DNA from 2 places in the Anoxynatronum sibiricum genome. Region 2 is predicted to be linked to the other one. Evidence: riboswitches for the same ligand, from Rfam matches in the RefSeq annotation. Region 2 holds a riboswitch; the other holds the start of a gene.
The links. A riboswitch is a leader RNA that binds a small molecule or an ion and turns the genes downstream of it on or off. The one in region 2 is predicted to bind lysine.
Positions count from the first base shown of each region.

Region 1 (11,233 bases), on a different contig from region 2:
TACCTGTGCCATTATGTTAGAGCCTTTGCAGGGTGAAGGGGGGATTACAGCGGCCACACCGGCGTTCATGAAGAAAGTGAGGCAGCTGGCAGATAAACACCATTTACTGGTTATTGTTGATGAAATTCAGTGTGGATTTGGCCGCACTGGCACCATGTTTGCCTATGAGCAATATGATATCGTTCCTGACATCATGACACTGGCCAAATCGTTGGCAGGCGGATTCCCCATTGGTGCCATTGTCGCCACCGACAAAGTGGCTGCAGCCTGGAAGCCGGGAGATCACGGAACCACCTTTGGAGGAAATCCTCTGGCCTGCGCAGCTGGGACAGCTGTGTTTCAAGAGTTGTTGAATCTGGAGATTCCCTCGAAAGCCGCAGCCAATGGCGCTTATTTTCTGGAAAAGCTTCAAGAATTGGTGGAAAAATATGCTTTTGTTAAACGCACCAAGGGAAAAGGGCTTATGGTGGGTCTTGAATTGGATTTCCCTGGGGCGGCGGTGGTGGAAAAAGCCTTTGACAAAGGGTTGATCATTAACTGCACTGCAGGTAACATTCTCCGTTTTGTTCCTCCTATGATTATTACGAAAGAAGAGTTGGATGCATGCGTTACTATTTTGGATGAAATCTTTAGTCAAATGTAAAGAATCAGGTCTTGCCTGACCATGATTTTATATCAGGATTAGAATGATGACAAAGAATCTGAAACAAATAATTGATTTTGGGGCTCGGCAGTCATTTTGTCGGGCCTTTCTCTTGGTTTTGAAAAATGATGAAAAACTTGATAATCTGCTGCAGGCAGTTTTGCTCACAAGGCATCCATGGTATACTGCTGATGAGTAGCTGCTTAGAAATGAAAAATTACCAACATCAGTTTTAATCATAAGACAGGACCATCTTTCCAAATAAATTCATCTGAAAAGGAGTCATTATGAAAGCACCTTGTCTGTTATGTGGGGGGAAGACAAATCTGCTTCATCATCCAGGCGTGCGAGCAGATTACCATGTCTGTGAACAGTGTGATTTTATATTTAAAGAAGCAGCAGACATTATCAACAGCGATGAAGAGCTGCGTATCTATAACTGCCATCAAAATTCCATCCATGATCCGCGTTATGTGGCATATTTTGAACGCTTTTTAAAAGATGCGGTGTTTCCTCATATGAATTATGGCAGAAATGGACTAGATTTTGGCAGTGGTCCATCACCGGTGTTGGCACAGCTGTTGGAACGGGATCATGGCTATAATATGGATGTCTATGACCTGTTTTACGCGCCAGAAAAGGTTTATGTAGGGAAAAGGTATGATCTGATTACCTCGACAGAAGTAGTAGAACATATGCGGGATCCGATGGAATACTTTCAGCTTTTTCGAACACTGTTGAAACCTGACGGGATTTTAGCAGTGATGACACTGTTTCACCGCAACGACACCAATCACTTTCTCAACTGGCATTATGTGCGGGATCGCAGCCATATCTCTTTCTACACACCAAAGACAATGCAATATATGGCTGAAAAGACTGGACTGAAGATGATTCACACAAATCTGGAACGCTATACGACTTTCATGCTTGATGAAACGTGGCAAAAAAAGCCGGAAAGCAACCAGAAACCATAAGAATGAGGCTTCTTCGGCGGGGTTTCAATATAGGGAGTATTCTTAGATGATGAAGAGGCTGTTTTGATGCCAAGATTGATGATCGGTACGCTTTTGACGCACTGGTCTTTGTGCGTTTCAGTGAGTTAATTACGGGTATTTAGCAATCGAAAGCATCTATGGGAATGCGAAGGGAGGCTGCATAAGTGGCACAATGGCAAATCATGGGATGGGTAAATGTAGCATTAGTAGTCATTATGGGGACGATTTATCCCCTGAAGCAAAAGATGAAATCCAACAAGAAGCTGATCCCCATTTATCGGGTGGTGCGGGTAGTTCACCCGGTGATTGGCGTGGCAATGATCTTAATTGGACTGCTTCATGGGTCCATGGTACTGGGCCAGCTGCGCCTGCACTCAGGCAGTCTCGTGTTGCTGACGCTGATTGTAATGGCTCTGGTTGCGCTGGCCGGCAGCAAACTTGCTGTTCTTCGTAAAATATGGCGGCCCATCCACCGAGGGCTTGGCATAGTGCTGGTGTTGCTGTTGCTGGCACATTTAACATTCCCCTGGTGGTTGTAGAATGTTAAGTTTCTACACTTGGAATACCTGAAAAGGAGAGGGTTGTGATGGAAGAAAAACGAAAGTTGTCCCGGGTGTTATTTCAGATTCGTGCCCTGATTAAAAAAGAGAACATGGCATTTACAGGGAAGGTTGAAAATTTAAGTCTCAATGGATTACTCATTCATCTGACGGAAAAAACGGATGATCTGCATTCAGGCGATAACGTGGATGTCACCATAGATCTTGCAGGAGAATCGTCGGGATTGTTCATCAATGTAACGGGCCAGGTGGTACGCATGGAAGAGGATGGCTCCCTGGCACTTCACCTGACCCACATTGATCTGGACTCATTTGTTCATTTGAAAAACATTCTGGCCTATAACAGTGGTGACTATGATAAAATCATGGATGAATTCATGGATAGTTTCCAGAATGTTTCATCAGACTGATAAAAGGCCTTCCATTCCAAGTGTTTGACGAATATCACCGAAGACCCGGCTCATCAGGTCGCTGGAACTCTCCTCAACAACCGTTTCTGCAGGAATTAATGGCAGAATGGTGACCTTCACAGTGGTAGCTGTGATGCGCCCTCGTTCTTCATAAATGCGGTAACTGCCGTCGATGGCAACTGGAAGAATAGGGATGCCTGCTTTTTGGGCCAGCTTTAGACTACCGGGCTTAAAAGCACCGATTTCACGGCTTTTGCTCCGGGTGCCTTCGGGAAAAATCACCATGGATTGACCACTCTCCAGACTTTTTTGAGCTTGCTGAATGGCGCGAAGTGACTGCCTGATATCTTTTCGATCAATGTAGCTGCATTCAATGAGATCCATCCAGCGGCTGATCACCGGTAGACGGCGCAGTTCCTGTTTTGCCACAAAGCCCATAGGCAGCGGAACAACGCTGACCATGAGAGGGATATCCATGTAACTCTGATGATTGCTGACAATGAGAACCGGGCCTTCCGCTGGTATATGTTCGCTGCCTGTTACTTCAATATGGCTGCCGGTTTTCCGCAGTAATCGCGTGGACCATAGCTGGCCGATTTTTTGCGTGAATCGGCGTTTTTCTTCGGTGTGGCCTGCTTTTTCCATGCGTTTACCTCTCAGAGCCTGAACAAAAATATAAAGCAGATAAGTGATGAAATCAATTAACCAGTAAATGGTCCGAAGCATGGTTGGTTCACCCTTTCTGAAAGTTGAATGCCTTGTTTAGTGTATCATATTCCCTGGAGTATGAAAAGAAAATGACTGTGTCTGTTAATCCCTTGTAAAGGTATCAAACCGGCTTAAATCATGCGGAAAATAGTGTGTTCAATAACGTAAGGAGGCTGTTTCCATTGAAAGAAGTGAACCTTTCTGTTTGTCAGATGATGGTGGTTGAGAGCAAGGAAGACAATCTGAAAAAGGCTGAATCAATGATTCGTCGGTCGGTCCTGGAGAACAAGGCTAACCTGGTGGTGTTGCCGGAAATTTTCAATGGCCCCTATAGCATTGAAGCCATGCAAGCCATAGCAGAACCGGAAGGCGGGCCAACAACACAATTACTGTCTCGGCTGGCAGCTGAACTGAAGATTATCGTGGTGGGTGGATCCATTGCCGAAGCCGCTGATGGCCGTATTTACAACACTGCATTTATTTATAATGAAGAAGGAGAGCGGGTTGGACGCCATCGAAAGATGCATCTTTTTGATGTCAATATTGTCGGAGGCGTTTCATTTGAAGAATCTTCCATTGTGGCACCGGGAAATGATGTGACAGTGGTGGAAACATCTCTGGGAAAAATTGGGGTAGCCATCTGTTATGACATGCGATTTCCAGAACTGATGCGCCTCATGACCCTGCAGGGGGCTGAAATGATCGTGGTACCGGCTGCATTCAACACAACCACCGGGCCGGCTCATTGGAAAGATACCATCAAAATGCGGGCAGTGGACAATCAGGTCTTCTTTGCGGCCGCTTCTCCGGCCCGCAATCTAGCCTCTGATTATCATGCCTATGGTTTTTCTCAGGTGGTGGATCCATGGGGAACAGTACTGGCAGAAACAGATGAAACCGAGGGAATCATTACAGCAACCCTTAATCCCCAGCATTTGACAGCTGTTCGCGAGCAGCTGCCGTTACTGAAGCACCGCCGTACCGATCTGTATGAACTGAAGGAGTGTCAATAAAAATGGCAGGCTGGAACCAGGCGATCAGGGTCATCGATCGTTTTGAAGGACAGGATGCTGTGGTTGAAACGCATGCCGGATGGTTAAGAATAAATCGGAACTTGTTGCCTGTCAATGTGGTGGAAGGCGATCTGATCATTCCACTTGAAGATGGCACCTGGCAGATAGATGTTGAAGGAACAGCAGCCCGCCGCCGATTGATACAGAAAAAAATGGATCGGCTCCTTGAGAGAAAATCAATCCAACCGGTTGTACCAAGTGAAAATCGAGACGATGCCGACGATGCTGATGACGATCGTGGCCATCGGCGCTAGAGAAGCGATTGGAAGATCATTTTTTCAATTAGCGATATCACCTGATGAATAACGCTGCCATCAATACGAAGAATGATGAGAATAATGGTTGACAGTATTTTTATGCATGTGGTAGACTATGAGACAGGTTTAATTAACCAAACCAATGGTTGATTTAAATGACAACTGAATGATGTAAAGAATAGAGGCTGCACCGCGAATGAGTCGCACCCGGATGAAAAGGGAGGGGTTTCCCGATGCCGGAGTGTTAAAGGTCAAAGTGCCGAAGAGAGCGAAAAAGACCCTTTTCGTAATCTGGGGGATCGGGTGAAGAATCCGTCCACTGTCATGGGATACCCCATGGAGTGCTATTCGCCTATGAATGGAATGGCCAGTACCCGTCAATGATTCATGTTGCGGCTGGTCCTGTCGTTTGTCGTGCGAAGAGCTCCCGGGGGAAATCCCGGGAGTTTTTTAAAACAAAAAAGGAGGCGTTCAATTTGGGACTTAACATCGGTGTGGTGGGGGCAACAGGTGCCGTCGGAAGAAAAATGCTGGAAACACTTGCAGAAAGAAAAATACAGGTGGATTCTTTAAGATGCTTCGCTTCAGAAAGAACCGCCGGTCAGTTGATTGACTGGAAAGGCCGGCAGATCATCATAGAACTGTTGACCCCGGAAACCATGAAGGAGTCTTTTGACTATCTGCTGTTTTCAGCCGGTGGCAGCGTGTCGGAGAAATATGCCGCCATTGCCCAGGAAGCAGGTAATATCATTATCGATAATTCCTCCCAGTGGCGAATGACCGAAGGTATTCCCCTGGTGGTGCCAGAGGTGAATCCCCACACATTGAAAGGATACCGGGGGATTGTTGCCAACCCCAACTGCTCCACCATACAAATGGTAGTGGCGCTGGCGCCCCTCCACCGTGTCTTTGGCATTAAGCGAATCGTGGTGGCGACTTATCAGGCGGTTTCCGGCAGCGGTCATAAAGCCATTGTGGAACTGGAGAAACAACTGCAAGATCCGGAAGCACTGCCTCAGGTATATCCGAAACGCATTGCAGGCAATTGCCTGCCCCATATTGATGTGTTCAATGAAAATGGATTCACCAAAGAAGAGCTGAAAATGGTTTACGAAACTCAGAAAATCTTAGAGGATGATACCATTGAAGTGAATGCCACCGCGGTGCGTGTACCGGTTTTTTATAGTCACAGCGAGTCCATTACAGTTACCTTCCATGAAGAGCCAGACCTGGAAAAATTACGGGAGTTACTGGTACAGGCACCGGGAGTCATGGTGATGGATGACCTTTCCAATCTGGTATATCCCACGCCCCTTTTCACCGCTGGTAAAGATGATACCTGCGTGGGACGCATCCGAAAAGATCTTTTCGATCCCAAAACAGTGTCGCTTTGGGTGGTGGCAGACAATCTGAGAAAAGGCGCGGCCACCAATGCCGTTCAGATTTTGGAGAAAATGGAAGAAATGAAAGCTGTTTAAGATGTGCCAATGATGATAAGGGGAAGGGGAGGTCATGATCATGTTTAAAGGAGCAGGGGTTGCTATTTTGACACCTTTCAAAAATGGGGAAGTGGATTTGGAATCCTACGGACAGCTGGTGGATTTTCAGCTGGAAAAAGGCATTCAGTGCCTGGTAGTACTGGGGACAACCGGGGAAGCCAGCACCCTGAATGAAGCTGAGCGTGAAGCCATGGTTCATTTGACGGTTAAAAGGGCAAAGGGAAAAGTGCCGGTGATAGTCGGTGCTGGCAGCAATAACACGGCGATTGCCGTCAAGTATGCCAAACAGGCGGAAGCGCTGGGTGCTGATGGCGTGTTGGTAGTGACGCCTTACTATAACAAAGCCACACAAAATGGCCTGGTGGCTCATTTTACAGCCGTTGCCGAAGCTGTTGATGTGCCGGTGGTACTGTATAATGTTCCCAGCCGTACCGGAGTTAATATTGAACCTGCCACGGTGGCGCTCCTGGCGGAGGTGAAGAACATTGTGGGAATCAAAGAAGCCAGCGGCAATATTTCCCAGGTGCTGGAAATGAAACGGCTGGTGCCGGCAGATTTCATGATTTGGTCCGGGAACGACGATAATATTCTGCCGATTTACTCTGTTGGAGGCCATGGTGTGATCTCTGTGATGGCCAATATGATTCCCGGCGAAACCCAAGCCATGTGTGAAGCTTTCATGGCGGGCCACATTGAAGAAGCTATCCAATTGCAGGTAAAAACCAAAAAACTGTTCAACCTGTTGTTTATGGAAGTCAATCCCATTCCCATTAAAGCAGCACTATACCTCATGGGGATGATGGCCAATGAACTGCGGCTCCCCCTGACACCCATGGAGCCGGCCAACATGGAACAACTGAAACAAGAAATGCTTCGGCTGAATATCATCCAGTAAAGGGGGAATGGTCATGCACCTGCTGGTGTGGGGAAAAACAGGAAAGATGGGGCAAATGATGATCAAAATGGCCAAAGAAGACCCCTTTTGGCGACAGGTTCAAGGCATTGGATCCCATGATGATGTGGATTCAGAACATCTGAAGGCCGATGTGGTCATTGACTTTTCAAATCCCAGGGCATTGGATGCTGTGCTGGACTTTTGTCTGAAGCGACAATGTCCCTTGGTGATTGGCACCACTGGATACTCGGAAGAGCAGATTGCCAAAATACAGACGGCTGCCACAAAGATACCGCTGGTGTATTCCACCAACATGTCGCTGGGAATGAACCTGCTCTTTTCACTGGTGAAAAAGACAGCATCCATATTGAAAGATTCTGTGGACATTGAAGTGGTGGAGGCCCACCACAACCGCAAGAAAGACGCTCCCTCCGGCAGTGCCTGCACCATTATAGAAGCCATTGAAGCCGGCCTGGGTGCGAAACATCCTCATGTTCATGGCCGTGTGGGAGAAGCTCCCCGGCAAAAAGGAGAAATCGGTATCCACAGCCTTCGGGGAGGGAACATCGTAGGCCGTCACGAAGCCTGGTTTATTCATGAACTGGAGAGTCTCACCCTGGTGCATGAAGCGCATGACCGGTCTGTCTTTGCCAAAGGGGCCCTGGAAGCTGCCAAGTATGTGGTGGGAGCTGACATTGGCTATTATGACATGACCCATGTGTTAGGGCTTTAAGGGAGCAACTCGAAGAAAGAAATAAGCATATTGAAAACATGAAATGAACCGTATACAAGAAGTGGGATGAACTAAAGCAAGAATTGAGATGAGAAATTATAAGACGTGGATCATCTTATAAGGTGGATGATCTGACATAATGGAGGGAAATAATGGAAGCACAGGAAATCATCGCATACATTCAAAACAGTGTCAAAAAAACACCCGTGAAAGTCTATGTCAAAGGAAAACTGGACACCATCGACTGGGAGAAATTCCCCGGCAAAGCCTTCATCAGCGGTGAAGCCGGCGTGTTGTTCGGTAACTGGAAGCCGGTGGAAACTTTCTTACAAGAACAGGGAGAAGACATTGAAGATCTGGTGGTGGAGAACGACTGCAATCTATCCGGTGTACCGCTATTGGATACGAAGAAATTGCAGGCTCGTATTGAGCCAGGGGCTATCATTCGGGAAAAAGTGGAAGTTCAGCCCAATGCCATTATCATGATGGGTGCGGTCATCAATATTGGTGCTGTGATTGGTGAAGGCACCATGATCGACATGAATGCAGTGGTCGGAGGACGGGGAATCATTGGCAAAAACTGCCATTTGGGTGCCGGTGCCGTGGTGGCCGGCGTGGTGGAGCCTGCCTCAGCCACTCCGGTGATTATTGAAGATAATGTACTGATTGGTGCCAATGCAGTGATTCTGGAGGGTGTGCGTGTTGGTGAAGGTTCTGTGGTGGCAGCCGGTGCCATTGTGACTGAAGATGTGCCTGCAGGTGTGGTGGTGGCCGGTACACCCGCCAGAGTCATCAAAACCATTGACGATCAGACCCGCTCTAAAACCGGGCTGGTGGATGCACTGCGTCAGTTGAATGAGGAATAGACCATGAGTATTATTGTTCAAAAATACGGAGGCACCTCTGTCGGCACGCCTGAACGGATCAAAGCGGTGGCAAACCGCGTGATTCAGAAGAAGAACCAGGGACATCAGCTGGTAGTCATTGTTTCAGCCATGGGAAAAACCACCGACAGTCTTATTGAGCTGGCCCGTCAGATCACCGACAATCCGGCCCCCAGGGAAATGGATATGCTGTTGACCACCGGTGAACAGGTGAGTATTTCACTGTTGGCCATGGCCCTCATGGATCAGGGACAACCGGCGGTTTCTTTCACAGGCCCCCAGCTGGGCATTCAGACCACCTCACTGCATCAAAAAGCCCGCATTTTGGATATTGACGTGAGTCGTATTCACCAGGCCCTGGCGCAAAATCAGGTGGTGGTGGTGGCAGGCTTCCAGGGAGTTTCGGAAAACCAGGAAATCACCACACTGGGAAGAGGTGGCAGCGATACCTCGGCTGTGGCGCTGGCAGCCAAGCTGCGGGCAACCTGTGAGATCTATACTGATGTGGAAGGGATCTATACCATGGATCCCCGCAAGCTGCCGGGGGCAAAAAAGCTGGATTATATCACCTCTGAAGAAATGATGGAAATGGCCAGCCTGGGTGCCGGTGTATTGCATCACCGGTCAGTGGAACTAGCGCATAAATTTCAAGTCCCATTGTATCTGGCGTCGACTTTCAGCGATCAGCCGGGAACCTGGGTTGTGAATGGAGGCAATGAAGGAATGGAAGAGAGCTTGGTAACGGGGATGACATCCAGTCGATCAGATGTCCAGGTCACCTTGATGAATCTGCCGGCGGGCATGAAGAGCCTGCGTCGTATTTTTTCCGAGATGGCAGAAAAAGAAGTGAATGTGGATATGATTTCTCAGATGATGAATGGGAATCAACGCATGTACGTCAGCTTCACCATTCCCCGGGAAGATGTGCAGGTGGCACGTAGCCTCATGGAAACCTGGCATGCAGAGGACGATGCTATTCACTGGGATATTAACGAAAACATCGTGAAAATGTCCATCGTGGGGTTGGGTATGCGCACCCATTCAGGTGTGGCGGGCAACGTTTTTGCTGCACTGGAGGGAGCCGGGATTGAACTTAAGATGGTGACCACTTCTGAAATTAATATTTCATGGGTACTGGCAGAAGAAGACGAAGCGAAAGCCATTCAAGCCATCGGGCAAGCTTTTGAGTTGGCCGAAGAGGAGTAACTGAAAGATAGAATTAAACAGCAATAAAAAATCGGCCAACCCCGTAGCATGAAGGGGTTGGCCTTTATAGAGAAAAGAGAAGGGGGTTGGTAAGCCTGCGTGTTGGTTATGGGTTGCTCAGATTGCTGTCGATAAATCAGATCAACGTGCAAATCAGCAGATTAGCGCTGCACGCGTCCGGAAGCATCGCCCTTTAACAGGTTCTCCACCTCGGGAACAGTGACCATGTTGAAGTCGCCGAAAATGGTGTGTTTCAGAGCAGAAGCGGCCACGCCAAATTCCAGGGCATCCTTGAAGTTTTTGCCTTCCAGAAGACCGTAAATGATACCGCCGGCAAAGGAATCACCACCGCCAACCCGGTCAACAATGCGCACATCATATTCCCGGGAATGATAAAACTCATTACCATCGTAGGCGCAGGCCGACCAGCCGTTGTCGGAAGCCGAGTAGGACTTGCGCAGTGAGCTGATCACATATTTGAATCCAAACTGTTCTTTCATCTGCTTAAAGATATCTTGATAACCGGCCAGTTCCAGATCGCCGGAAGTGACATCAGTTTTACCGGGTTTAAAGCCAAGGACTTTCTCAGCGTCTTCTTCATTACCAATGCACACATCCACATATTGCATCAGATTGGACATGACAGCTTTGGCTTCTTCAGGAGTCCACAGGTTTTTACGGTAGTTCAGGTCAACAGAAACAGTCACATCATGTTTTTTAGCGGCTTTTAGTGCTGCTTCTGTCAAAGCAGCTGCCTTTTCGCCCAAGGCAGGCGTAATGCCGGAAAAATGGAACCAGGAAGCATCGCTGAAAATCGCATCAAAGTCAAAATCTTCAACAGTTGCTTCCGCAATGGAAGAACCGGCTCGGTCATAAACCACCTTGGAGGGACGCATGGAAGCGCCGGATTCCAGGTAGTAGATGCCCACACGGTCGCCGCCCCTGGCAACATAATCAGTATGAACACCGAAGCGTCGCAGGTGATTGACGGCTGCCTGGCCGATTTCATGCTTTGGCAGCTTGGAAACGAAATAAGCATCGTAGCCATAGTTGGCCAATGAAACGGCTACGTTGGCTTCCCCGCCGCCGTAGACAACATCGAAAGACTCAGCCTGAACAAAACGCTGATAACCGGGGGGGGAGAGGCGCAGCATGATTTCACCAAGAGTGACTACTTTTTTCATTACATTTTCCTCCTTATCATTCCATAAATGGGATACCGCTCCAGCGGGTTTTCATCGATTTGAAATAACTTCTTAGATGATTTGAAAGGGTCGTTTGACGAATGGTTTGTGTTCGAAATCAGGGAAGATTTTGTGCGTTACTGCTCTCGGGCTTCCCTGACTTTTGCCACCAGAGCCTGTGCG
Region 1 covers NZ_JBCITM010000003.1:66,616-77,848, forward strand. The annotation lists gene AAIG11_RS04005 (aspartate aminotransferase family protein) at 1-643, shown strand, start outside; gene AAIG11_RS04010 (class I SAM-dependent methyltransferase) at 988-1,620, shown strand; gene AAIG11_RS04015 (hypothetical protein) at 1,806-2,180, shown strand; gene AAIG11_RS04020 (PilZ domain-containing protein) at 2,228-2,611, shown strand; gene AAIG11_RS04025 (lysophospholipid acyltransferase family protein) at 2,603-3,337, opposite strand; gene AAIG11_RS04030 (carbon-nitrogen hydrolase family protein) at 3,511-4,332, shown strand; gene AAIG11_RS04035 (DUF3006 domain-containing protein) at 4,335-4,646, shown strand; lysine riboswitch at 4,821-5,004, shown strand; gene AAIG11_RS04040 (aspartate-semialdehyde dehydrogenase) at 5,126-6,127, shown strand; gene dapA (4-hydroxy-tetrahydrodipicolinate synthase) at 6,168-7,043, shown strand; gene dapB (4-hydroxy-tetrahydrodipicolinate reductase) at 7,057-7,776, shown strand; gene dapD (2,3,4,5-tetrahydropyridine-2,6-dicarboxylate N-acetyltransferase) at 7,929-8,642, shown strand; gene AAIG11_RS04060 (aspartate kinase) at 8,646-9,866, shown strand; gene AAIG11_RS04065 (PfkB family carbohydrate kinase) at 10,028-11,050, opposite strand; gene AAIG11_RS04070 (bifunctional 2-keto-4-hydroxyglutarate aldolase/2-keto-3-deoxy-6-phosphogluconate aldolase) at 11,188-11,233, opposite strand, start outside.
Region 1: it holds a riboswitch for lysine, as region 2 does, so the genes downstream of both, AAIG11_RS04040 (aspartate-semialdehyde dehydrogenase) here and kal (3-aminobutyryl-CoA ammonia lyase) in region 2, are expected to answer to the same signal.

Region 2 (11,233 bases):
TCCTTCAAAGTCAGCAGTGTGTTGCAAGCCTCCCAGAGCCGCACCACCCGTTCTTCGAAGGCGTCTTCATGCTGTTCTCCCAAAAGCACCACAAACTCATCTCCAAAATGCCTGGCGGCACATTCCCCAGGCTGTAGGAATCGCTGAATTCGATCTGCCAGAGTGAGCAGCACCTCATTCCCCAGCTCATACCCGCTGATGCTGTTGATCCGCTTAAAGTCGTCCACAGACACAATGGCCAGGCCAGTGACTGCCTGGTGTTGTTGAAGCTTTTCCAGCTTGTAGGGAAGGTCCAGCAAAAATCCATGGTAATTGTTCAAATTTGTCAGGGGATCCTGGTAAGTCAGGTGTCTGATCTTCACCAGCATCTGGTTGAAGCTGGCTGCCGCCTGCCCCACTTCATTGGCAATCTTTTCATTGGCCCGTACATTCAAATTACCTGCCGCAGCTCTTTCAAAAACCGCCTTCATCTCAAGAATGGGGCGGGAAAGCGTTTCAGAGTAGGCCAGCGAGAACACCATCACCAGTACCAGGCCCAACCCGATGGCTGCCAGCACCCCCCGGGAAACAGCATTCACCTCCTGGTACATTTCAGCTTCCGGTATGGAAATGATAAAGGTCCATCCCGGGGTGTAGGGTATGGCCTGGTGCAGCGCCACCATGGCAGTACCCGCTTCATGGTAACGCTGGAGGCCGGACGCCTCCGTTACCAAAGCTTCGCTGATGTTCATCTCTTCACCAAATATTTCTGCCGCTGCCTGACGAAGGGTTTTTGTCGAATCCGGATGAGCCACCACCATGCCGTGCTGGTCCACTATCCAGCTGTAGCCGGTTTCCCGAAGGTTCACACTGCGCACAATGTCGTTGATGAACTCAATTTCAACCACTGCATTGATCAGGCCCACGGTTTCCCCGTTTCGCCGCACAGCCTGGGAGACAATGGTGATGGGTTTACCTGTTTCCACATAAGGGCTTAGAAAAGGACTGGATATCCATGTCTCTTCGCCTTCCAGAAAGATTTTTTGATACTGCTCCTGCTCTGAAACATTCACCACCAGCCCCCGGCTGGTGATGCCGCGTCCGTCGGGCCAGACAACGGTCAGATTGCGTTCAATGTCTTCCAGCACCATTTGGGGCAAAAAAGGATCTATCTGCTGACGATCCATGGACTGAATCACTTCTGACTGAGCCAGCATGCGTACCTGGTCGATATATATTTTCAGCTGCTTGCCCACTTCATTGGCTCTGGCATCGGCAATTTCCATGTACTGAGCTTCAATGACCGGCGGCAGTTTTCTCAGGCGCTGTTCTGTGAAAAAGCCCAGACCTGCAAAGAGGATCAGGGCTCCCAGTAACAGCCATGCCAGCATCTGTATGCGAATAGATTTCATGAATCATCAAGTCCTCAATTCTTTCCTTTTTTTACCGCCCAAGATTTCTCAATAGAAGCCCTGCCGTTGATCTTCGGGACAATCGGCGGCGCATGTGTCCATTATACCATATTCCTGGTGACAGGTAATCTATTTCAACCCCCTCCCTAAGCTGCCGGCAGGGGTTTCTCTCTGTTAATTATATCCACCGCATTTTTGCGTGCACTGTTTCTATTGCCATGAAAATGACCTGCTCCACTGAGCAGGTCATTTTCATGCCTTTTTCATCAGACAAGCCGGCTTATCAGGTTAACTACCGCTGAAAGGCCGGGTCCTGCGCGCCCCGCTGCAGTTCCTTTTTCACCACCATCACACCGGTGGCAGTTCCACAGAGAATCGGTTCTTCCAGCACTTCTGCCGCTGATTCAGACATGCCGGGGTCATTGACCAGTTGAATCACTTTGTAGGCTTCGAATTTCGCCTTTCGAGAGCTGTTGCCCATTTCTTCGATCCATCCGTGGTATTCCATGAAATCCCCTGCGTAAATGGGTGCCAGGAAATCCACCTGCTCATAGGCTCTAAAGAGGCCTTCATCGCCGTCAAGACGAATCAGCAGTTCAGTGGCCACATCTCCAAAAAAATCAAGGATTTTCGAACCATTAACCAGGTCACCTGCGTAGTGGGCATCGGCGGTACTCATGCGGGTGCGAATGATAACTTTTTCTCCGATCATGTCATTTCCTCCTGTTCCTGTTTTCATTTTTCCATTACTGCCAGCGGTCAGTTCATCAAAAAACGCCATGACAACAAGGAACTTCCTTGCATGCATAGCGCTCCATACCCTGGCTGGCAGCCAGTAAGCATGACAACAGAAGAAGTCTGTCTCCTTCTGTCAGGCATCCGCCGGGTCACCTGCCAGCTGCCTTCGGCAACGACAGCCTTCAGAGAAGCCTTCGAAGGTGACCCTTCTTAACATGCTTCCCTTACCCTGCCGATTGCACCTCTATTCATCTATCCTGTTGTCCACGGGCTTTCACGGTCATTATATGACAGCCCGTCACCGACTGTCAACCATATCAGGTTTCGGTGAACATGTTGGGATTTAGGTAGTCGCCATCCTGCAACTGTTTGATCACCCTGTCTTCCGGGTAATAACACCTACACCGTCAATGGCGATTTTCATCAAAGAACAGGAGTGACCTCCATGCTAAAATTCATTTTTATTGTCCTTTTTGTGTTATGGCTTTTGGGAATGGTTTCCAGCAACACCATGGGTGGGTTTATCCACATTCTGCTGGTGTTGGCTGTGGGTGCCGTTCTCATTCGAATCATACAGGGCCGTAATCCCTTTAAGTAATGGGTGTGGATTGTTCAATCTGATGCCCTGACCTTTGGGTCAGGGTGTTTGCCGTTTGAAGCAATGTGTCTGATGATCGTTCACCAGGCCGATGGCCTGCATATGGGCGTACATGATGGTGGGCCCCACAAAGGTCATGCCCCGCTTTTTAAGGTCCTTCGAAATTTCCACCGATAATGGTGTCTGTGCGGGAATCTCTTCAAGATGCTGAAAACAGTTGATCACCGGCACATGGTTCACAAAGCCCCAGATGTAATTGTCAAAAGAGCCGAACTCCCGCTGAATCTCCAGAAACACCCTGGCGTTCTTCACCGCAGATCTCACTTTCAGCCGATTGCGAATGATTGCCGGATTTTGGAGCAGTGCCTCGATTTTAGATTCATCATAAGCGGCCACTTTTTCCGGCTCAAAGTTATCAAAGGCCTGGCGATAGCCTTCACGGCGCTTGAGAATGGTCGCCCAGGATAGACCTGCCTGCGCTCCTTCCAGCACCAGCATTTCGAAATGCTTCCTCTCATCATGAAGGGGAACGCCCCATTCTTCGTCATGATATGCCACATAAAGAGGGTTTTTCAGATCCACCCAGCCACAGCGGGGAAGGTCACGTCCATGGTCATGGCCTGCCATCATGCCACTCCTTTCATGTCGGCGTGTTCAGCAGCGTGTCAGTATTTTTCAGTTGATGCCCCGGTTTAGCCACCAGGTGGCTCCGTTAAGATATCCCGCAAACAATACCCACGCCAGATAGGGCAGCATTAGATAAGCTGCCAGTTTGTCAATGGTGTAAAAAAGGAAAATTGTCAGGCCGATTACAAAAAGGAGCAGCAGCAGTTCCACAAAAGCAACTCCCCTGAAATTCAATGTAAAGTAAAGGTACGGCCATAGTAGATTAAGTCCCAGCTGTACAAAGAACACAGCCAGCGCCCGCTTCACCTCGCCCCGCTGAATACCCGCTGAAAAAACCCGAAAAGCCGCGATTCCCATCAATGTATATAACATTGTCCAGACTGGACCAAACACCCAGCCCGGAGGCGATAAAGGCGGTTTAGCCAGCTCTGTGTAGATTGTACTGTATGGCCGGGTCATGAGATCCTCCCCTTCAAAATCACAGATAACAGCAGGGTACAAAAAACCACCGAACACATAGAATTCGGCGGCTTCACTCATCTTTGATGCCTGTCACTGATCAACCGGTTTAGACACCTTTTCCAAAACCGTTGCCGCGACGGGTGGGTTTCATGCGACTTTTTGCACCCTGCATTTTTTCGTCGCTGTCTTTCATAAACTTGCTGATTTTGTCATCAAGGGTCAGAGAATCGACGCGCTGGGGTGCGCCCCATTCCAGTTCTGCCGGTGCGGGGGTCTTCTTCTTTCTTTCGGCCGCCTGGCGTATGGACAAACTGATCTTGCCATCGCTGCCAATGGCCAGCACCTTGACTTTGACCTTTTCCTTGTCACTGATATAATCCCGGATATTTTTGACGTAGTCGTCAGCCACCTCCGAGATATGTACAAGGCCTGTTTTGCCTTCTCCAAGATCGATAAACGCCCCGAAATTGGTAATGCCTGCAACGGTACCTTCGATAATCTTTCCAACCTCAACCGGCATAAACTGTTTACTCCTCCTTGTTATATGATCCCACTATCTTACAACTGTCATTATAGCACATTTTCTGTAAAAAAGAACCTTCTATTTTCCGGATTTTGCTCAGAAATCCATCCAATTCAATCTTTTCCATGCTGAATGTCCACAAGCACCCACTCATCTTCTTTCACCATCTTCAGATTCTTTCGGGCAATGGATTCAATATAGGCATCATCGGTGATGTTCTCCAGTGTTCCCCTCAGCCGCTGAATTTCCTTTTCCAGTTCATCGATTCTGTCCTGTATCTGTTGTTCTTCTCTGGCAAGATTGCGGCTTTCCTGCTCTTGCATATACCAGGTGCGCAGACTGGAGAAAACCAGCAGCAGTAGAAACAGCCAAAGGATTTTTCGGCCAAAACTGGATTTTCGACGGCGTTGTTTCATGGGAACCGCTCCTTTAATCCGGCAGCATCCGCATCGCCGCCAGGTTTAATGACTGGTAGGTTACTCTTTGATCAGACGATAGAGACTGTCGGCTTCTTCTTTTTTCACATGCTCTGTTACCTGCAGCACTTCCACCTCAAGGGGCGGCTGGCTGATGGCCAGGGTGAGCCGGTCACCCACCGCCACCTCACTGCCGGCTTTTGCTGTTTTTCCATTGATGACAACCAACCCTTTATCACAGGCCTCCCGGGCAATGGTGCGACGTTTGATGATCCGGGCGACTTTCAGGTATTTATCGAGACGCATGGCTTCCTCCTCATAACAACAAAATCAGGCCTAGGCCTGATTTTATTGCATCCTCTGTCAGTGTCCCGCTTCAGCAGTTTTCATCAGGACAAGGTTCACAATTTATCCGTTAATTTTTTCTTTCAGTGTTTTACCTGCTTTGAAAACAGGTGCCTTGGAAGCCGGAATATCAATCACTTGGTCCGGATTTCTGGGGTTTCTGCCTTTTCTTGGCTTTCTTTCACGAACATCGAAGGTGCCAAAGCCCACCAGTTGTACTTTTCCACCTTCAACCAGTGTTTCTTCAACAGTCTCCATAAAAGCGTTCAGGGCTGTTTCTGCATCCTTCTTGGTCAGTCCGCTCATTTCTGCCATTTTTGCTACTAATTCCGCTTTGTTCACAAAATCCCCTCCTTAAATATTTAGGAAAATGATACGATTCCTTTGCTGTCTATCTCACCAGAGCGGCCCGGTTCTTCACCTTCCGCTCAACTGGTTTAAATGTGTTCCGCGCCGCTGATTCCCTGATTCACTCAAGTCTGTTCCCGGCGGGTCTTTTCTTTCGCCTTTTGGATCGCCCAAATAGCTTTCACATCCTCCGGTGTTTCGGCGGTTTCATCACCGAAGACATGGGGATGTCTGAAAATGATTTTTTGGGTGATGCCATGAATTACTTCATGCATGGTAAACGCGCCCCGCTCTTTGGCAATCTGACTGTGAAAGACTACCTGCAGCAATACATCGCCCAACTCTTCACACAAGTCATCATCATCGCCACCGTCGATGGCATCCAGCACTTCCTGACTTTCTTCTGTCAGATAAGGTTTTAGGCTCTCATGGGTTTGTTTTCGATCCCAGGGACAACCATCGCTGCCACGTAGTTTTTCCAACATGTCCATAAGATGATTCATATTATAATGTATTTTAGAAAACCTGTCAACCCTTGCAATATAAATACTTGTAAGGTAATCGAGGTCTTTTTGATGATCCAACTGGTACAGTGGAATCTCTCGCACCTCTTCCACCCCAACAACTCCAGCACTTTTAATGACCTTTATCGGTTGTTCGGCATCGTAATAATGCATGAGGCCCAATTTCAGTTCTGAGGCCACGTAGGGATCATAGACCTGGGTGATGATCACATCCATGTTGGTGTCGGGGGGCTGCTGGTGAAAAGACAGGGCATCAATGAGCATGAACCCATCCACAGGGTCGTGATCAACGAGGGGGAAAATGACATCCAGAAAGCTCATGGCTGGCAGGATTTTCAGGGTGATGTCCGCCGCCAGGGCCGGCGTTTCTTCCTCAGAAACGGCCTGCAGGGCTTTGCGCAGCAGCCGGACAGTTTCTTCTGCCACATTGGGGTGGCCGGGCACAGCGTAAAGCAGATCCCCTTCTGAAGATAAGGCCAGTACCTGACGCACAATTTCCCGGTAAACATCTTCAAAGTTCTCTTCCGTTTCATAGACATGATCGAAGGTTTGAAAGTGGATGCCCTGGGCCTTCAGGTCTGCCACCAGGGGATGTTTTTCTGTGCGCAGGCGAATGGACGGGTGGGCTTTCAACAGCTGCCATGTTCCCAGAGGCAGCTGCTCCAGGGCACCTGGCCCCAAGCCGGCGATGGTGAGGGTGGGCATGACAAAAACCTCCTTTGCGGGTTCATCAGCTTACTTTCTGCTTTCAGCAAAGCTTCCAGTTCATTAACAGCAACGATTTTGACGTCCTTTCTTTTCTTCAGTCCTAATCCGTCAGCCTGACCTTATTGCATCAATTTCAGCTTTCGAAACAGAGCCGCCATTTGCCGGCCTTTGGGAAGCATGTCAAAGTCACGTTCTTCCAGTGAGTTGGTTTTTAAAAGCATGAGGCCGTAAACCAGGGCACCAGCGCTGACAGCAGCCAGCACAGCCAGGGTATTACCGGTAACGGGCTCCATCACCCGGTGAAGGCCATAGGCCACAGTTGCCATCACGCCCACACAGAGCAGCGGTTTGTAAACCATTTGAGTTCTGTCCAGTTTCAGGCCCGTTAAGCGTTTCACCGCCCGGAGATTGAGGATAAAGGCCACAAAATAGGCAGTAACGGTGCCAATGGCGGCACCTCTCACGTGGAGAAAAGTGGCGGTGAGAGTATAGGTGATCACCAGTTTAAAGAGAGCACCGGTCATCAAGTTGCGTACCGGGATATCGGGGCGTCCCAACCCCTGAATAATGCCTGTCAGGGTTTGAAGCTGGGTGAGAAACAGGACCGCAAAGCCCATGATAAACATGATCTGCCCCAGAGAAGCAGGTTCAGCCGGGAAGAGCATGCGCATGATGGGATCGGCCAGTGCCACCAGGCCCGCTGAAGCCGGAAGCCCCAGCATCATACTCACCCGGAACACGGAAGCGCTGTCTGCCCGCACACTGGCCCAGTCATCTCGGGCGGCAGCGTCTGAGACAGCGGGCACAATGCTCATGGCCAGGGCAATGGTGATCACCTGGGGCAGATTCACCATGGTGGAAGCCATGCCCTGAAGCTGGCCATAAAGGGAGTTGGCCTGCTCATAAGTGTATCCGCTGGCCTGGAGCCGACGCAAAACAATAGCGGTGTCCAGCATGTTAATAAGGGGCATGACAGCGGCTCCAATGGCAATGGGCACTGCAATCTTCAGCACGTTCCTGATAATGGCAGGGGTGGATTCCGGTTCCATTCCCAGCTGATCCGTCACCGGGAAGGTTTCGCGACGACGGCGCCGGGTGTAAAAATAAATCATAAACCCCAGGGCAGCCACACCGCCGGCACCAGCCCCCAGAACAGCGCCGGCTGCAGCAATGGGTTCACCCATTGTCCGCAGCAGCAGAAAAGCAAGAGAAAGCCCCACCACCACTCTGCCCAGCTGCTCCACCACTTGCGACAAGGCAGTGGGTTTCATGTCTTTCATGCCCTGAAAATAACCTCGGTAGGCCGCCAGAATTGAGATGAAAAAAATGGTAGGCGCCAGTGCCAGCACTGCGTGATAAGCCAGCGGACTTTCAAAAACCACATCCACCAGATAGCGGGCTCCAAAAGCCAGCAGCAATGAACCTGCCAGCCCCAAAAAAGTGAGCAGTTTCAGAGTGGTGAGAAAGATGGCATGGGCATGGGCGTGCTGTCCTTTGGCTTTTTTCTCAGACACCAGCTTTGAAACAGCAGTGGGAAATCCAGCATAGGTGAAGGCCAGCAGAAAATTGTAGACGGTGTACCCCACCTGGTAATAACCCATGCCCTCAGACCCCATGGCCCGACCCAGGGGAATACGGAACAGCGCTCCCATAATTTTCACCAGAATGCCTGCGGCTCCCAGAAACATGGCGCCCTTCAAATAGGTTTCCTTTTTACTCATGATGTGTTTCCTCCCAAGGCAGCCATCGACACGACGATGGATTAACCGCAGTAAAAACCGACAGTGGTTTGCCAGCCCCTTGGCCCACACACCACTGTCAGTCATCGGTCCGGTTTGTCTGTCTGCTGCCGGATGCTTTCTTCAGTTCTTTCCCGCAACAGGTTTCACCTGTACGCGAGTCTTTACAGACTCTCCCGGCGCTGAACCTCTGCAGACTCTCTGAGGGCTTCGATATGAGCCATCAGCTGGTCTTGTTGCAGCTGGGAAATGATGTACTCTTTCGCTTCTTCGAAATCATCAGTTTCGTTGATACGCTCATTTACCAGAATCAAATGCCATCCAAACTCTGTCTGCACCGGTTCGCTGATGTCACCTGCTTCCATGCTGAAGGCAGCATTTTCAAAGGCGGGTACCATTTGCCCCCGGCCGAAGGATCCCAGGTCTCCCCCCTGTGCCGCCGAAGGGCAGGTGGAATGCTCAGCTGCCAGCAAGGCAAAGTCTGCGCCTTGATCCAGCTGACTTCGCAGCTCACGGGCTTTTTCCTCTGTGTCTACCAGAATATGGCTGGCAGCCACCTGGTCGAAGGTGAAGAGATCGGGGTTGGCATCGAAGTAGGCCAGGGCATCTTCATCTGTCACTTCAATATGCGACAGGTAGTGGTCCTGAAACTCCATCATCAGCAGTTCTTTTTCCATTTCCCGTCGAAAATAGGTTTCATCGATGTTGTTTTGCTCCATGAAATTCATCAGTTCTTCATCGTCTTTAATGAAACCCATGAACATTTCCATGGTTTCATTGAACTCTTCCTCATTCAGGGCGATGTCATGGGAAGCTGCTTCCTGCAGAATGATTTCTGTGAAAATCAGTCTTTCCAGCACCTGTTCCTTGATGGTATCCAGCAGGGTCATGCCTTCTTCGTTGTCAGGTTCATCAAAGAACCCGGGACCCATTTCCATCTCATAGTTCATTTTCATCAATGCCAGGGTGTTTTCAAAATCCTGGTTGGAAATGGGTGTCCCATTCACCACAGCCACAGCATCTTCAGGAATTGCCGTTTCACCATTCCCACCGCAGGCCGTCAACAGCAGGGTAACTGCCAGCAGCACCAACAGGAGGTTGACACCCTTCTTACGCTGCAGCATTCTTTTCTCTACATTTAAAATCAATCCATTCAGCTCCTTTTAAGTTCTTTCCAGCCACCCGACTCATGTGCTGTTCAGCGCCAGGTCGAATAATTGCAAACTGGTTGATCCTTCACCCATGTATACGGTAAAAGGACAGGTTTCGTTTCATCTGCTACAGGTTATGTTGTTCATCATCCGGTTATGCTGTTCATTATACAGGAAATAGGTGCATTTGGATACGGTGAATCACGCTGCCGCGTCTCCTGAAAGGATCTCCACAATGGCTGTCAGTTCCCGCAGCAGCTGGCTTGCGTCTCGTATGACAGCTGCCTTGTAGGTGAAATAGGGCTGTTGGCCGGCATTGAACTGAATGCGCCGACCAAAATCATGAATGACTCTGGCCAATGCTTCCGGGTTCAGGCGCAGCCCTGAGCCAAACTGAATGCGAATGGTGTCGTCTTTCTGGGAAATCTGGCTGATGCCCGCTTTCAGCGCCATGGCCTTGAGGGCGGAAACGGTCACCAGGTTGCGTACAATGCCTGGGATATCCCCAAACCGGTCTTCAATTTCATTTTCAACTTCATACCGGTCTTCGATGCTGCGTATGGCAGCAATTTTTTTATAAATATCAATTTTGTGACCGGCATTTCCAATGTACTCTTTGGGAATGTAAGCATCCACGTTGAGCTCAATGGCGACCTCCGGTTCGGCTTCAACAGTTTCACCCCGGGTTTTCTGCATGGTTTCCTCCAGCAGTTTTACATAGAGATCGTACCCAATGGCGGCCATGTGGCCATGCTGTTCGCCTCCCAGCAGATTGCCGGCGCCCCTGATTTCCAGGTCACGCATGGCAATTTTAAAGCCAGAGCCAAACTCAGTGAACTCCTTGATGGCCTTCAACCGTTTTTCTGCCACTTCCGACAATATCTTGTCCCGCTGAAACATGAGGTAGGCATAGCCCTGACGAGTGGAGCGTCCCACCCGTCCCCTCAGCTGATAGAGCTGGGAGAGGCCCAGCTGGTCGGCGTCGTGAACCAGTATGGTGTTGGCGTTGGGAATGTCCAGTCCGTTTTCGATGATGGTGGTGCATACCAGCACATCGTAGTGTCCTTCATAATAGTCCAGCATCACTTTCTCCAGTTCAGTTTCGTTCATCTGCCCGTGACCAACGCCAATGCGCAGCTCCGGGAACCTGTCTGCCAGCTGATTGGCGATGGTGTAAATTCCCTCCACCCGGTTGTAGAGGTAGTACACCTGCCCGCCCCGGGAGGTTTCACGGAGAATGGCGTCTGCCACCAGAGACGGGTTCCATGCCACCACATAGGTTTGCACCGGGAAACGTTCCTCCGGCGGGTCTTCGATGACACTCATGTCCCGAATGCCGCTCATGGCCATGTGAAGGGTGCGGGGAATGGGGGTGGCGGTGAGGGTGAGCACATCCACATTGGCTTTCAACTGCTTCAGCCGTTCCTTATGCTTCACCCCGAAACGCTGTTCTTCATCCACAATGAGCAGGCCCAGATCTTTAAAAGCAACGTCTTTTGACAGCAGGCGGTGGGTGCCGATCACCACGTCCACCAATCCGTTTTTAATGTCTTTCATGATTTTTTGAATTTGGGTGGGGGTGCGGAAACGGCTGAGCATTTCCACCCGCACCGGAAAGGGAGAAAACCGTTCCCGGAAGGTGTTGAAATGCTGCTGAGCCAAA
Region 2 covers NZ_JBCITM010000012.1:79,675-90,907, reverse strand. The annotation lists gene AAIG11_RS12025 (bifunctional diguanylate cyclase/phosphodiesterase) at 1-1,391, opposite strand, end outside; gene kal (3-aminobutyryl-CoA ammonia lyase) at 1,684-2,103, opposite strand; lysine riboswitch at 2,191-2,384, opposite strand; gene AAIG11_RS12015 (lmo0937 family membrane protein) at 2,575-2,727, shown strand; gene AAIG11_RS12010 (DNA-3-methyladenine glycosylase I) at 2,767-3,354, opposite strand; gene AAIG11_RS12005 (TspO/MBR family protein) at 3,403-3,894, opposite strand; gene AAIG11_RS12000 (S1 RNA-binding domain-containing protein) at 3,923-4,336, opposite strand; gene AAIG11_RS11995 (FtsB family cell division protein) at 4,453-4,755, opposite strand; gene AAIG11_RS11990 (RNA-binding S4 domain-containing protein) at 4,816-5,061, opposite strand; gene AAIG11_RS11985 (HU family DNA-binding protein) at 5,164-5,442, opposite strand; gene AAIG11_RS11980 (MazG family protein) at 5,574-6,677, opposite strand; gene AAIG11_RS11975 (putative polysaccharide biosynthesis protein) at 6,800-8,401, opposite strand; gene AAIG11_RS11970 (peptidylprolyl isomerase) at 8,584-9,543, opposite strand; gene mfd (transcription-repair coupling factor) at 9,772-11,233, opposite strand, start outside.